Regions from separate parts of the Bacillus sp. EB106-07-01-XG149 genome, predicted to be linked through region 3. Evidence: riboswitches for the same ligand, from Rfam matches in the RefSeq annotation. Region 3 holds a riboswitch; each other region holds the start of a gene.

Region 1 (5,240 bases), on a different contig from region 3:
GCCACATGAGGAAGTTTTAATTTTAGGGAAAAACTTCAATATGGAAGTTGGGTTTCTTTACCGAATTAACGAGTATACAACAAATGTAATTAGGCAGAATTTAGATAAGGTAGAAGATTTATGGAACTGGAATCGTAAAGTATTTAATCCAGCGGAAGAAGAGATTGCTGGCGAGGATCTAGTTGGTGTATTACTCGTTTATGAAAATAGCGAGACATATATGTATAACGTGATGAATAGCAGTCAAGTTTTTCGTAAATATAAAACGAATGCAACTTACTTTCAAGTAGGATGCGGAATTTATGCTGGTTTGTGTAGTTTACTTTTCGATAACTTTAAACAAGGTGCCTATTATGTAGAGGAATTATTATTAAATACAGAAAGTAAGTATGGAGAATATTTAAATTTATATATGAAGGATTTTGTAGTAGGGGGAAATGATTTTACGGATGGACTGCTACATGATCGGGTAAGATGGATATAAGTTATAGCGAAAAGGGAGGGGGATGGGGATCCCCTTCCTTTTCTTATTGCCCTGAAAGCAATTTCATACTGATAATTTAAGGAGATAATATGTAGAGTGTTTGTATAGAACATGAGGAGTATTTATATGAACAAATTTAAAAGCTTTATCTATGAGGAAAAAGAAGCCTTAAAAGTATTTGAAAGAATTAACGGGTTTGTTAGTGAATTGATGTTATTAGGAAAACCGAAATCAACGAATTATGAATGGTGTAATATACGGGAATCCTTTTATATGTTGTACAGCTAATGGAAAGTTATGCAGCGCGATATAGAGTGAAATTTCATGTGCAAGTAGATGGAAATCTACCTGTTATAAATGGTGATGATAAAAAATTAAAACAAGTGTTATTAAAAATGGAATAGAATCAATGCCAGAAGGTGGAGATATTCATATTCGTGCATATCAAAAAACTGAAAGGCATTTGTGTATTCCTGTTGAAGATCAAGGCTTTGGTATAGAGAAGGTTGGAAAGGCTTTTTACACAACAAAGGAGAATAGTACGGAACGACTTGGATTGATGGTCACATATAAAATTATTAAGGAACATCAAGGAAGTACTGCGATTCCAAGTAGCATGGGAATAGGGAAAAAGTGGAAATTTTTTACCGACAGCATAATGTGCTAGAGGAAAATATTTTTCAGAAAAGTGTTCTTGTTGTGTAAATATAAACATTTTATAAAATGTTTCAAGAAGGGTTTTTTTTATAAAATACTTCGTTTATAATGGAGGAAAATATCGACATGAGATTTGTTATTCATGTAACGGTTCGGTAGTGTTAGAGAAAGAAGGGGTGCACGCGCATCCTTTTTTCTATGCAGATATTATGAAAGAGGTGGTATGATGGAATTAACATTAAATTCGACTGTATGTTTACACACGATTCAATTTCGAAAAGAGCAAAAGAATTATATTGTAAAAGATACAATTACAGGAGAAAAATATGAAATGCCGCCACTTTGGATTGATGCATTGGCAATGATGCGTGACGGTTTTTTATTAGGGGAAATTGAGGAGAAATTAAAAGAAGAGTATCCAGAAGAAGAAATAAATATGTTAGCATTTACGAGGCAACTGTTAGAGCTAGAGCTTGTTGGAATGGTAGATGGGGAAGAAATAGCTTGTACAAAGAAGAAAGAGAAAGATTATTTAGCTTGGTTACGTCCTCGTGTTGAGCAATTCTTTCTTAGTTTAAATAAAAAAAATAGAAGCAAAGGTCAATGATGATCTTTGCTTTTTTGTATAGTTTGTTTAAAAAATTACAGCGAATGCTCTTGCAAAAGCACCGTCGCTATCTTTAATTTTTAAAGGTGCCGCTGAGAAAAAGAAACGTTTCGTGTGAATGGCATCTAAGTTTGTTAAGTTTTCAATTAAATAAATATTATTCCCAAGTAGTATGTGATGAATTGGTGATGTTTCTGTCGTTACCTCATCAGGAGAAATGAAATCTAGGCCGACCGATTTTACTTTTAATTGAACTAATTCCACGGCTAATTCTTCAGAAAGATAAAAAGCTTCTTGCTCATACGCCTCTGTATTCCATTTAGTAGATAGATTGGAATGGAAAATAACAATATCTCCTTCTTTTATGTCAGCGTTGTGTAATACTTCTTTAGGTAGTTTTCGTTCTTGTACATGAGTTACATCAATAAGAACAGCTTCGCCTACAAATTGATCTAGGGGTAATTGATCAATAGTCGTTGCGCCTGAAATGAAATGAGCAGGAGCATCACAATGCGTGCCAACATGAACGACAGAATGAAAATCTGTAACTTGATAGCCTGTCTCTTCAACGCTTGTAATGGCTCCTAAATTGATTTTTGGTGTTCCAGGGAATTGAGACATATTGTTTTCAAATGTTTGTGATAGGTCAATTACTTTCATTTTAAATACCTCCAATATATGTTTTGAAATATAAAAAACTCACCTTTCATAATCAAGAAAGATGAGTTTTGCACACAATAGTTACGTTTTATCTTTCAAAATGCAATGCATTTTGCAGGAATTAGCACCTATTCAGTTTATATAAACTGAGGTTGCTGGGCTTCAAAGGGCCGGTCCCTCTGCCTCTCTTGATAAAGACATATTAAGTTTTAATTTCTGAATATTCACTACTTTTAAATTGTAATTCATTTCCTTTTTTCGTGCAATACAAAATAGGTATTCACCCAAATAAAGTTGCTCGCATATTGTAGCTTATGTAAATAGAATGCTGCGAAGGAGTGAGTGCAGTGACAGGGAATGTATTGAATTATTACGCTGGTGGAAATACAGCTAGAGGATTTCATAATTTATACGACGAGAATTTAAAAGGGCTAAACAGGTTATTTATTTTAAAGGGTGGTCCTGGAACCGGGAAATCTTCTTTAATCAAAGCAATAGGTCGTGAGTGGGTTGAAAAAGGATATGATATTGAATTTTTACACTGTTCTTCTGATAATAAATCGGTTGATGGTGTAATTATCCCGAAGTTAAAAGTAGGAATTGTTGATGGAACATCACCGCATGTTATTGAGCCGAAAATGCCAGGAGTTGTCGAAGAGTATATTAATTTAGGGGTTGCTTGGGACTCAAATAAATTAAGAAAGCAGAAGGTGGAAATTGAACGATTTGTTTCAGAAGCAAGCAAGGCTTTTCAAACTGCTTACGCTTGTTTTAACGAGGCACTAGTTATACATGATGAGTGGGAGAAAATATATATTAATAATATTGATTTTAATAAAGCAAATGAACTAACCGATCAGCTGATTCAGAAGTTATTTACAGATAAAGGCGGGAAACAATCGCTTGTGAAACATCGGTTTTTAGGGGCAGCTACACCGAAAGGAGCAGTTGATTTTGTTCCTAATTTAACAGAGGGATTACCACATCGTTATTTTATAAAAGGACGCCCAGGCTCTGGGAAATCAACAATGCTTAAAAAATTAGCTAAGGCAGCAGAAGAAAAAGGATTTGAAGTTGAAGTATATCATTGTGGATTTGATCCAAATAGTCTTGATATGGTTATCGTAAGAGAATTAGGGTTTGCAATTTTTGATAGCACCGCACCACATGAATATTTTCCGAGCCGCGAAGGTGATGAAATTATAGATATGTATGCCTTAATTGTGACACCAGGAACAGATGAGAAGTATGCGAAAGAAATTCGTGACGTGTCGATTCAATATAAAGCAAAAATGAATGAGGCGATGTCTTTCTTGGCGAAAGCGAAATCAGTTCGTGATAAATTAGAAAGAATTTATATTGCTGCTATGGATTTTTCAAAAGTAGACGCATATAAAGAGGAGATTCAAAAAGAGTTTGAACGAATTGCGGTTAGTGTAACAGAAAAGAACAAGTAAAAAATAAGGAACTTTGGTAGGCTGTCGGGAATTTTCTGACAGCTATTTTAGTATGTAGTAAACTTAGTAGTATATTTGTCGAATTTCCAAGGAAATAATCAAAAAATGAAGAGGGTATGAAATGAGAGAGAAAATTAGGTTGGAGTTAGCAAGAATTGAACAAGAGAATGATGTGAAAATTTTATTTGCAGTGGAATCAGGGAGTCGTGCTTGGGGATTTCCATCGAAAGATAGTGATTATGATGTTAGATTCGTTTATATGCACCCGGTCGAATGGTATTTATCAATTCATGATAAACGAGATGTAATTGAGTATCCGATTAGTGATGATTTAGATATAAGCGGATGGGATATTAAAAAAGCGTTACAATTATTCGCAAAGTCAAACCCAGCTTTACTCGAATGGATTCGATCACCGATTTTTTATTCGAAAAACTCTCATTTTCCAGAACAACTTCAGCAAATGAGTGATAAGCACTTTGATCCAAAAGCAACGATATATCATTACTTACATATGGCTTCAAAAAATTATCGTGAATTTTTGCAAGGTGAGAATGTAAAGTTGAAAAAGTACTTTTATGTATTACGTCCTATTTTAGCTTGTAAGTGGTTAGAGGAGAAAGAGACTTTACCACCTGTAGAATTCGATCGATTGATTACAGAGTTATCATTAGAACGCAGTGTATTAGATGAAATTGAACAGTTGTTAATAAAGAAAAAGGCAGGTACTGAATTAGATGTTGGATTAAAAATTGAGGTGTTGAATCAATTTTTAGAAGAACAAATTCATTACTACCAGCAATATGTAAAAGGAATTGAAAAGGGATCAGGGATCGATATTGAGAGTTTAAATACATTGTTTCGGGATATGTTGTTTGCAGTATATGAAAAAGAGCACAAGTGAGTTTGTGCTCTTTTTTTATTTTGTAGGAATAAAGAAAACAGATATAGCTGCAAGAAGACCCGCGAATGAGAATAAGTAAAAATTCCATGCTAAGTCATATTGCATTGTTATAATAATACCGACAAGAATAGGACCAGCAATCGCGCCAACTCGGCCAAGTCCAAGTCCCCAGCCTAAGGAGGTAGCTCGGATATGAGACGGGAAGTATTGTGTTACATATGCATTTAATATTTGAGTAATACCGACTGATCCAATTCCAGCAAGACCAATTAAAAGATAAATGATTGTAACAGATGGTTTAATTGTTAATAGTCCAATACATATAGCTGCCATAAGATAGGAGATGCTAATAACAATTTTAGCCCCTATACGATCCGCTATTGCTCCAGCAAATAATGCACCGATAGCGGCAGTAATATTTAGCATAAGTAAAAATGATAGACTAGATCCAAGAGGGTATCCTGCTTGGCG
Region 2 (5,240 bases), on a different contig from region 3:
AAGATGAGGAAGAATTAACAAAGAGCTAAAAAGATAAAAAGCCTCTTTTTAGATGAAATAGAGGATCCGGCGGGGGATAGTACAATAGGAAGCGTAACTTTGCATAAAATATAGGTTTCCGCTTCCAATAAGTTAACATGAAATCACTTAGTAGTATGACTCTCAGGTTCTTTAAAAAAGTTAGATACAATACAACAAAATATTCCGGTAATTAGAATAATGTATTTTATCGTTTCACTTGTATGCTCAAATAAATTAACGTTAAGCATCACAAGTCCCCAAAACATTTGAATGGCTCCATAACTGAATAATATTTTTCCTGTACGAGAAAAATTTTTCATAGCCCTCTTCCTTTCCTGTATATGTAAATTTTATCATAAAAAACTATAAAACGAATGATTATAAAATGAATTTTCAGTAAGTTTATAGATGTTGGTATGCAATTTTATGAGCTAAGTCACAGATGAAGAGATTAAAGTTGTACTTTATATAAGATATAGAAAGAAGCTTACGTCAAAAACGTAAGCTTCTTTTTTATGTAAGTGTGTGTAACCGTTAAGCCGCATTGGGTTTTGTCGGTGAGTACGCGAAACTTTACGGTTACACGACACTTATTCATATGAGTAAAAGGGTTATTCCAACAGAAAGTTTGTACTTAAGCGATTGGACCGCCTAAGTTAATAATATCTTCAGAAACGCTGTCGAACTTTTTGAAGTTCTCTTTGAATTCGCTTGCAAGTTCGATTGCTTTCTCTTTATAAGCAGCTTTATCAGCCCAAGTTTGTTCAGGCATTAACACTTCGTCAGGTACACCTGGTACGTGAAGTGGAACTTCAAGACCGAAGATGTCATGTTTAGCTGTTTCAGTTTTCGCAAGTTCGCCGCTTAATGCTGCTTGAATCATTGCACGAGTGTAACCTAAGTTCATACGTTTACCAATGCCGTATTCGCCACCAGTCCAGCCAGTGTTTACTAAGAATACTTTCGCATCGTGTTTCTCGATTTTTTCACCAAGCATTTCAGCATAGCGAGATGCATCAAGTGGTAAGAATGGTGAACCGAAGCAAGTTGAGAATGTTGCTTGCGGAGATGTAACACCACGCTCTGTTCCTGCTAGTTTACTAGTGTAACCACTTAAGAAATGATACATAGCTTGTTCTTTTGATAACTTACTGATTGGAGGCAATACGCCAGATGCATCAGCAGTTAAGAAAATGATTGTATTTGGGTGTCCAGCAACACTTGGCAGTACGATATTGTCGATCGCATGCATAGGGTATGCAGCACGAGTATTTTCTGTTAAAGTAGTATCGTTATAGTCTGCGATACGCGTTTGGTTATTAATGATAACGTTTTCTAAAACAGATCCAAATTTGATTGCATCGAAAATTTGTGGTTCTTTCTCGTGAGAAAGGTTTACACATTTTGCGTAGCAACCGCCTTCAATATTGAATACACCGTTATCAGACCAACCATGCTCATCATCACCGATTAATTTACGGTGTGGATCAGCAGATAATGTTGTTTTACCTGTTCCAGATAAACCGAAGAATAGTGCTACGTCGCCTTCTTCACCTACGTTTGCAGAGCAATGCATAGAAAGAATATCTTGTTCAGGTAGTAAGAAGTTCATAATAGAGAAGATTGATTTTTTCATTTCTCCAGCGTATTCTGTACCACCAATTAGTACGATACGTTTTTCGAATGAAACCATAATGAATGCTTCAGAGTTTGTACCGTCAACAGCTGGATCAGCTTTGAAATTCGGTGCAGAAACAATTGTGAACTCTGATTCATGAGTTGTTAATTCTTCTTCAGTTGGACGAATAAATAATTGATGTACAAATAAATTGTGCCATGCATATTCGTTAATAACTTGAATTGGTAGGCGGTAATTGCGGTCAGCGCCTGCAAATCCATTGAAGACGAATAACTCTTCTTTTTCTTTTAAGTATTCTAAAACTTTAGTATATAATTTATTAAAATGTTCTTCAGAGATCGGCTGATTCACTGCTCCCCAAGCAATTTTGTCAGCAACCGATGCTTCTTTCACAATAAATTTATCTTTAGGAGAACGTCCTGTATATTTTCCTGTTGAAGCAGAAACGGCACCAGTAGAAGTTAATTTCCCTTCATTTCGCATTAATACTTTTTCCACTAATTGCGGAACACTTAGTTGAATCTGTGCATTGCTTCCGTTCAATAATTCGTGTAAACCAATTTGGACATTCACAGTACTCATATTTATATACCATCCTTTTCATTTAATGAAATATTTCTCGTAATCCCCAACAAGAGTATAACACAATTATATAAATAATGTATACTATTTATTTCTTTTTGTTTGTGTGAATGTATTATTTCCTTATTAATATTTCATTCCAGGCGTATTGAGAAAAACTTTCAGGAAAATGTGAATATTAATTGACAAATGAATATCATTTCTTTAGTATAGGTTGGGACGGATACTCTCTTATCCCGAGCTGGCGGAGGGACAGGCCCGATGAAGCCCAGCAACCTCATTTGTAGTGGTAAATACAGGTGAATAGGTGCTAAAACCTGTGCGAGGCTAACGGTCTCGAACGATAAGAGCAAAGGGCAAAAAGCAGTATGCAAGTAGCAAATTAAACCTTTCCTCTATGTAAAGTAGGAAAGGTTTTTCTGTATGCTTGTGTGGGAGAATAAATGTATGTCGCAGTTTGTGGCAAATTAAGGATGAGTTCCGTACAATATATACAATTACTGTAGGGAGGTTTACCACATGACAAAAAAACGTCATCTGTTCACATCTGAGTCTGTAACTGAAGGACATCCAGATAAAATTTGTGACCAAATTTCTGATTCAATTTTAGATGCGATCTTATCAAAGGACGCAAATGCACGTGTAGCTTGTGAAACAACTGTAACAACTGGTTTAGTATTGGTAGCGGGGGAAATTACGACTTCTACTTACGTAGATATTCCAAAAATCGTTCGTGAAACAATTCAAGGCATTGGTTACACACGCGCAAAATATGGATTCGATGCAGAAACTTGTGCAGTTTTAACATCTATCGATGAGCAATCTGCTGACATCGCTATGGGTGTTGACCAAGCGCTAGAAGCACGCGAAGGTCTAATGACTGACGCTGAGATTGAGGCAATTGGTGCGGGAGACCAAGGTTTAATGTTTGGCTTCGCATGTAATGAAACACAAGAATTAATGCCACTTCCAATCTCGCTTGCTCACAAATTAGCTCGCCGTTTAACTGAAGTACGTAAAGATGACACATTATCATACTTACGTCCGGATGGAAAAACGCAAGTTACAGTTGAGTATGATGAAAATGGTAAACCTGTACGTGTAGATACAATCGTAATTTCTACACAGCATCATCCAGATGTTACATGGGAAGAAATCGATCGCGATTTAAAAGAGCATGTAATTAAAGCTGTAGTTTCAGCAGAATTAATGGATGGAGAAACGAAATTCTTCATTAATCCAACTGGCCGCTTCGTAATTGGTGGACCACAAGGTGATGCTGGTTTAACAGGACGTAAAATCATCGTTGATACTTACGGTGGATACGCTCGCCACGGTGGCGGTGCATTCTCTGGTAAAGATGCAACGAAAGTTGACCGTTCTGCAGCATATGCAGCTCGTTATGTTGCGAAAAACATCGTAGCAGCTGGTCTTGCTGACAAAGCAGAAGTACAACTTGCATACGCAATCGGTGTAGCACAACCAGTATCAATTTCAGTTGATACATTCGGCACTGGTAAAGTATCTGAAGACGTACTAGTAGAACTAGTTCGTAACAACTTCGATCTTCGCCCAGCTGGTATTATTAAAATGCTAGACTTACGTCGCCCAATTTACAAACAAACAGCAGCTTACGGCCACTTCGGACGTACTGATGTAGATCTATCATGGGAACGTACAGACAAAGCTGCAGCTTTAAAAGAGCAAGCTGGTCTATAATATATGAAAAAAAGCTTTGCGCCGTGAGCGCAAAGCTTTTTTTATTTTGTTTTATTTACTACTTGGATGCAAGAACCACAATAAACTTCGCCGTCTAGCTCAATATACTTTTTCATATTAGTCATACCACTTGCTGGAAAGGGCATATGAATCCATGCTTTTTCATACGTTTGTATTTCCTTTTCACATGATTTACAAAGGATTGGTTTCTTCTCGAACATATGTAATCAACCTTTCATTTGACGTGCTTTACCCACGCAAAAGGCACTGCTTAGTAAAAATAGTGTTGCGAATATAATGCTTACTAATGTAGCGTATGGAATTGCGCCTTTTAGAGAAAAGCCAACAGTAATGGAAGCGACAAATAAGAGGATAAATGTTGTTGTTAATTTTTTATAAAGTTCCATAATATGTGGACCTCCTTATTTAGAGATTGAATGTTTAAAAATAAAATCTACTATATAGGCAAGTACGAGAGGAATTAATGTGCTAGTCAAATAGTAACGAATACCACCATCAGTCATAAGCACATACAATTTTAAAAAGTTAATATCAAACCCGTAAGCGATACATTGAAAAAGGGATAAAATAATTAGGAATGGTATAATGGGTACGTATCGTTTTATGTTATAAAACATAAATAAGATCCTTTATATAGATAAATGTACTTATATTGTATCATGTTGAATTCTTTGCTTCATACATAATTTTACAAGAAAATGAAAGGGAAGATGAAAAATGAGTGTCAATGAACATAAAAAACAAGCGCCAAAAGAAGTGCGTTGTAAGGTCGTGACGATTTCCGATACACGTACGGAAGAGACAGATAAGAGCGGACAACTATTACATGAATTGTTAAAAGAAGCAGGCCATACAGTGACCTCTTATGAAATTGTAAAAGATGATAAAGAAAGTATTCAGCAAGCAGTGTTAGCTGGTTATCATAGGGAAGATGTTGATGTCGTGTTAACAAATGGAGGTACTGGTATTACGAAACGTGATGTGACGATTGAAGCGGTGTCAGCGTTATTAGATAAAGAAATTGTCGGGTTTGGTGAGTTGTTCCGCATGATTAGTTATTTAGAAGATATCGGAAGCAGCGCAATGTTAAGTAGAGCGATTGGCGGTACAGTTGGGCGCAAAGTTGTCTTTTCCATGCCAGGGTCTAGCGGAGCAGTTCGTCTTGCGATGAATAAGTTAATTTTACCGGAATTAGGTCATATTACATTTGAGCTGCATCGCCAATGAGTAAGTATGCTGGAATTGTATTGGCAGGTGG
Region 3 (5,240 bases):
CTTGAAGGACTCGAACCATTCTTTAATACTTGTATTGATACTTTCTCAGATTTTGAAGGGATAGTCGTAATGGCAATTGGTGATCGAAATGATCGTTCTAAAATTAAAAAAGCGCCAGACCATTTTATAATTGCTTCATACGTACCCCAATCAGAAATATTAAGTGAAGCAGATGTTTTCATTACACATGGTGGTATGAATAGCGTTCACGATGCCATTTATTTTAATGTCCCATTTGTTATAATTCCACACGATAAAGACCAGCCAATGATAGCACAAAGATTAACTGAACTTGAAGCAGCACATCGATTATTGAAAGAGCATGTTAATGTGCAAACTTTAAATGAAGCGGTAACAGACGTTCTTTCAAATGAAAAGTATAAACATGGTATACGAAAACTGAATGATAGTTTTTTAGAATGTGTTGGTACTAAAGAAGCAATTACAGTTATAAAATCTCTTTTAAATAAATAGTGTGGACAATATAAAAACATAGAGGATTAACCGTTATGCTTTTATATTATTATCCTGCAAACTGCACAGCAGTATTTGCATGTAAAAAAGCGGTATCAAAAACAGGTACAGTAAGGTCGTTTTGGGAAATGAGCAATGGTATTTCAGTGCAGCCTAGCAATATACCTTCTGCGCCGTTTTGAATTAATGAGTTTGTAATTTGTAAAAGTTTTTCTTTTGATGTTTCTGAAATAATTCCTTTACTTAATTCATTTAAAATAACATGATGAATAAAATTTCTTTCCTCTTCATTTGGGATGATCGTCTCAATATTAAAATTTGTTAGACGTGATTTATAGAAGTCTTGTTCCATCGTTTGTTTCGTACCCAATAGTCCGATACGCTTTATATTCTGTTCTACCATTTCTTTAGCACTTACATCACCAATGTGAAGTAGTGGAATAGATATTGCATTTTCTACTTCTTCAGCAAATAAATGGACCGTATTGGAACACATTAATAAACAATCAGCTCCGGATTTTTCAACCTTTTTTGCAACTGTGACTAATTCGTTTTTCACTTCTTCATATTGATGATTTTGTAATAAAGTAGTTACTTCACCAAAGTCCATGCTATATAAAACAAGCTTTGCATTTTGATCATATTGAGAGAGTGTAAGTGTATTAATATGTTTATAGTATAACGATGTAGATTCCCAACTTAGTCCACCAATTAAACCGATTACTTTCATCGTACATTCCTCCCGTAACTATTTTGAATTCATTATTTCACAATTCCGATAAGAATACAATGGTTTAAACGTACCGTTAAACAAAAAATAAAAATAATTAGAAAAGTGTTGAAATTTATACTTATTAGTGCCATAATACGAATTACAAATTAATACTTATCCAGAGAGGTGGAGGGAACGGCCCTATGAAACCTCAGCAACCCCTATATAAATTTATAGGAAGGTGCTAATTCCGCAGAGGACACGATGTGTTTTTTGGAAGATAAGAGGATTCTTGAACGTGAAGAAAATGACCTCTTATGTAAGGGGTCATTTTTTGTTGTATAGAAAGGGAGTGTCGATGCATAATTCATTTTCAAAATAAATATAGAGTAATAAAAGTTGACTAATATGGGAGGGGAATTGTAATGAACAAATTATCAACAAAGTTAGTAGTAGCAATCGGAATTGGAGCAGCATTATACGGGATATTAGGACTTTGGGGATTTTCTATTGCACCAAATACATTTATTAAACCTGCATTAGCTATTTTAACCGTTTTTGGAGCGTTATTTGGTCCAGTAGCAGGACTTTTAATAGGACTTATCGGTCATACAGTAACAGATACAATCGCTGGATGGGGTATTTGGTGGGGTTGGGTTATAAGTTCAGGCATTATCGGCTTTGCAATGGGACTCATTCAAAAAAGAGTTAGCTTTAGTGTGAAAAACGGTATGTATAATAAGCGGGATATTTCTTATTTAGCCATTACTGGGTTAATTGGTATTGTCATTGCTATTATATTTGCTGGGGCATTCGATGTTATTGTGATGGGAGAACCATTTGACAAAATTGTTATACAAGTATTAGGAGCAACAATTGCTGATGTTATTGTATTTCTAGTTCTTGGATTGCCAATTACAATAGGTCTAGCTAAATCTAATAAGAAACATACACATTTAAAAATTGAAAAGTAGGGATGTTAACATGCAACCAATTATTTCTTTTGAACAATTCAGCTTTCAATATGAACATGCTGCGCAGCCTACTGTAAAAGACATTACATTTCATATATACCCTGGAGAAAAAGTACTAATTGCTGGACGAAGTGGTTCAGGGAAGTCAACTTTAGCTCATTGTATCAATGGGCTAATCCCCTTTTCTTATGGGGGGATTAGTACTGGTAATATTTTAATTGCCGGCAAAGATCCGAGGAAAGGCAGTGTTTTTGAACAGAGTAAACAGGTAGGAACAATTTTGCAAGATCAAGATGCTCAATTTATTGGTCTTACAGTAGAAGAAGATGTAGCTTTTTATTTAGAAAATGAATGTGTAAATCAAAATGAAATGAAAAAAATTGTTTCAGACTCATTAAAAAAGGTAAAGATGCATTCTTTTCATAAACAAAGTCCACATGAATTATCAGGAGGTCAAAAACAAACCGTTTCTCTAGCAGGGTTGTTAACAACGAATGCTGATATATTATTATTTGATGAACCTTTAGCGAATTTAGATCCTGTCAGTAGCTTACATACAATAGAACTTATTAAAGATATACATAAACAATATAATAAAACAATTGTAATTATTGAACATCGAATAGAAGAAATGTTAAATCTGGATTTAGATAAAATCATTTTAATGGATGAAGGGGAAATTGTTACGATAGGGACACCAGAAGAGATTTTTGCGTCAAATATATTACCATCTATCGGCTTAAGAGAGCCTATGTACATAGAAGTATTAAAGAAATTGCAGTTTGATGGTAATAATGACGTAATATACTACCCACTTGAAAATCTTCAAAGGGAAAGTGTTCGTAGCGTAATAGATGAGTGGATGGAGAAGCAAGTTTTTTGTAAAGGTACCCCTACAAAAAAAGAATTATTGAAAGTAGAGAATTTGTCATTCTCCTATTCTAATAAACAAAAAGTATTGGACAATGTAAATTTCTCAATATATGAAGGTGAAATTGTAGCACTTTTGGGCCATAATGGAGCTGGTAAATCAACATTAGCTCATAGTCTTATAGGCATAAACAAAACAAAAAATGATAGGATTGTATTTGATGAAGTAAATATCAATTCTTGGTCTATTCGTAAACGTGGTGAAGTTATATCTTATGTGATGCAAAATCCAAATCATATGATTACGCAACCTACTGTTATAGAAGAGGTTACATTTTCATTAAAATTAAAAAAGGTTTCAAATGAAGAAATTAAGCTTAGGGCGGAAGAAACATTAAAAATTTGTGGTTTGTATCCATTTCGTAATTGGCCAATTCAGGCATTAAGTTATGGACAAAAAAAGAGAGTAACGATTGCATCTGTACTAACAACAAATCCGAAACTTATCATTTTAGATGAACCGACAGCGGGACAAGATTATTATCATTATAAACAGTTTATGTCGTTTATTAAAAAACTAGCTGCAAAGGGAATATCTTTTATTTTTATCACACACGATATGAATCTCGCATTAGAATATGCAGACAGAGCAATCGTTTTACATGAAGGGGAAATTATTGCGAATAATACCTCGTCTATCGTATTAGGACATTCAGAAACGTTACAAAGAGCGAAACTTAGGGAAAGTTCATTATTCAAGTTAGTTAAATTTAGTGGGATTGCATACCCTGAAAGGTTTATAGAACTTTATTTTGAGGTTACTAGGAGGGAGGAACATGTATAGTACATACTTTCATCGTATGGATGGAGCAGTGAAATTGTTATTATTTATTTTTTGTATGACGCTTACTTTTTTGTTTCTTGATTTTCGCATATTGCTTATTGTTTTTATGATTGGCTGTATCGGACTTCTAGTTGCAAAAATTCCATTTCGTAAAATTTGTATTGTTTTTACTGTTATATTTACATTTAGTTTATTAAATTCTGTAATGATTTTATTTATTACACCAACTCATGGATCTGAATTAACCGAATCATATACTTCGTTTTTACATATCGGATATGCAACAATTACATGTGAAACATTATTTTATGCAGCTACACTTTCATTAAAATATTTTACGTTATTACCATTTACACTTATTTTTATATATACGACTGATCCAAGCAAATTTGTGAGTAGCTTAAGTAAATTTCGAATTCATTATAAGATTACATATGCAATAAATATTGCATTACGTTATATACCTGATATTCAGTCCGAATATAAAGTTATTAAACATGCGCAAGAGGCGAGAGGAGTAGCTTTTGAAAAAGGAGAAGCAAGTTTATGGATTCGTATGAAAAACCGTGTCTTAATTTTCTGGCCTTTAATTATCCATTCACTAGATAGAATCGATACAGTTTCAAATGCAATGGATTTAAGAGGATTTGGAAAGAAGAATACACGAACTTGGTTTTATACAAATAAAGCGAAAAGCGGGGATTTCATTGCTTTATTTGTAGGTGTTTTTATTTTAATTGTTGCAGTGTATTTAAAGTTACATGTATTTCAAAATTTTTGGTATCCATTTTAAAGCACTCTCAAATGAGTGCTTTTACTTATTTTTATGTAGACATGCTCAAAAAAGGGATATTTACATAATGTATAATACGAACCAGTTAAAATGATCAACTACCTATTAGTTTTCAAACCAAAAGGAGGAGAAAATATGAGTTACGGTGGTTCTTGTGGTTTTGGTGGAGGTTTCGCTTTATTAGTTGTGTTATTTATTTTATTAATTATCGTTGGATGCAGCTGCTGGGGCGGAGGGTACTAATTTCTAATTAGTCTCCACAAATGTAAACTTAAAAAACATAGAAGATACTTATGTATCGAAACAAATAAAAAAGGAGCATAATTGCTCCTTTTTTATTTGTTTTCAGATGAGTTGTTATTACATCTCGGCAATGTAATTGTCAAAGTTGTACCTTTATTAACAACGCTTCGGATTTTTAAACTACCTTGCATCGTTTCAATGATCTTAACAGCAACCATTGTACCTAAACCTGTACCTTTCGTTTTTGTACTAAAATATGGTTCACCAAATCGATTTATTTGATCTTGTGACATACCAATTCCGCTATCCTCAATTCGAATAATAACTTTA

The links. A riboswitch is a leader RNA that binds a small molecule or an ion and turns the genes downstream of it on or off. The one in region 3 is predicted to bind S-adenosylmethionine.
Region 1: another riboswitch for S-adenosylmethionine. It lies ahead of AC3WTA_RS26550 (cyclase family protein); the one in region 3 lies ahead of AC3WTA_RS02125 (ECF-type riboflavin transporter substrate-binding protein).
Region 2: another riboswitch for S-adenosylmethionine. It lies ahead of metK (methionine adenosyltransferase); the one in region 3 lies ahead of AC3WTA_RS02125 (ECF-type riboflavin transporter substrate-binding protein).

What each region holds. Positions count from the first base shown of each region.
Region 1 covers NZ_JBYTDP010000011.1:78,439-83,678, forward strand. The annotation lists gene AC3WTA_RS26535 (S-adenosylmethionine decarboxylase related protein) at 1-484, shown strand, start outside; partial or broken gene AC3WTA_RS26540 (ATP-binding protein) at 653-1,151, shown strand; gene AC3WTA_RS26545 (hypothetical protein) at 1,368-1,748, shown strand; gene AC3WTA_RS26550 (cyclase family protein) at 1,776-2,408, opposite strand; SAM riboswitch class I at 2,494-2,606, opposite strand; gene AC3WTA_RS26555 (PRK06851 family protein) at 2,756-3,865, shown strand; gene AC3WTA_RS26560 (nucleotidyltransferase domain-containing protein) at 3,987-4,769, shown strand; partial or broken gene AC3WTA_RS26565 (MFS transporter) at 4,785-5,240, opposite strand, start outside.
Region 2 covers NZ_JBYTDP010000002.1:1,028,625-1,033,864, reverse strand. The annotation lists gene AC3WTA_RS11525 (ATP synthase subunit I) at 1-29, shown strand, start outside; gene AC3WTA_RS11520 (hypothetical protein) at 144-341, opposite strand; gene pckA (phosphoenolpyruvate carboxykinase (ATP)) at 656-2,242, opposite strand; SAM riboswitch class I at 2,471-2,592, shown strand; gene metK (methionine adenosyltransferase) at 2,762-3,961, shown strand; gene AC3WTA_RS11505 (hypothetical protein) at 4,003-4,182, opposite strand; gene AC3WTA_RS11500 (hypothetical protein) at 4,189-4,368, opposite strand; gene AC3WTA_RS11495 (MogA/MoaB family molybdenum cofactor biosynthesis protein) at 4,700-5,209, shown strand; gene AC3WTA_RS11490 (molybdenum cofactor guanylyltransferase) at 5,206-5,240, shown strand, end outside.
Region 3 covers NZ_JBYTDP010000001.1:390,075-395,314, reverse strand. The annotation lists gene AC3WTA_RS02135 (macrolide family glycosyltransferase) at 1-474, shown strand, start outside; gene AC3WTA_RS02130 (aspartate/glutamate racemase family protein) at 524-1,204, opposite strand; SAM riboswitch class I at 1,358-1,473, shown strand; gene AC3WTA_RS02125 (ECF-type riboflavin transporter substrate-binding protein) at 1,612-2,160, shown strand; gene AC3WTA_RS02120 (ABC transporter ATP-binding protein) at 2,171-3,874, shown strand; gene AC3WTA_RS02115 (energy-coupling factor transporter transmembrane component T family protein) at 3,867-4,667, shown strand; gene AC3WTA_RS02110 (YjcZ family sporulation protein) at 4,803-4,910, shown strand; gene AC3WTA_RS02105 (LytS/YhcK type 5TM receptor domain-containing protein) at 5,003-5,240, opposite strand, start outside.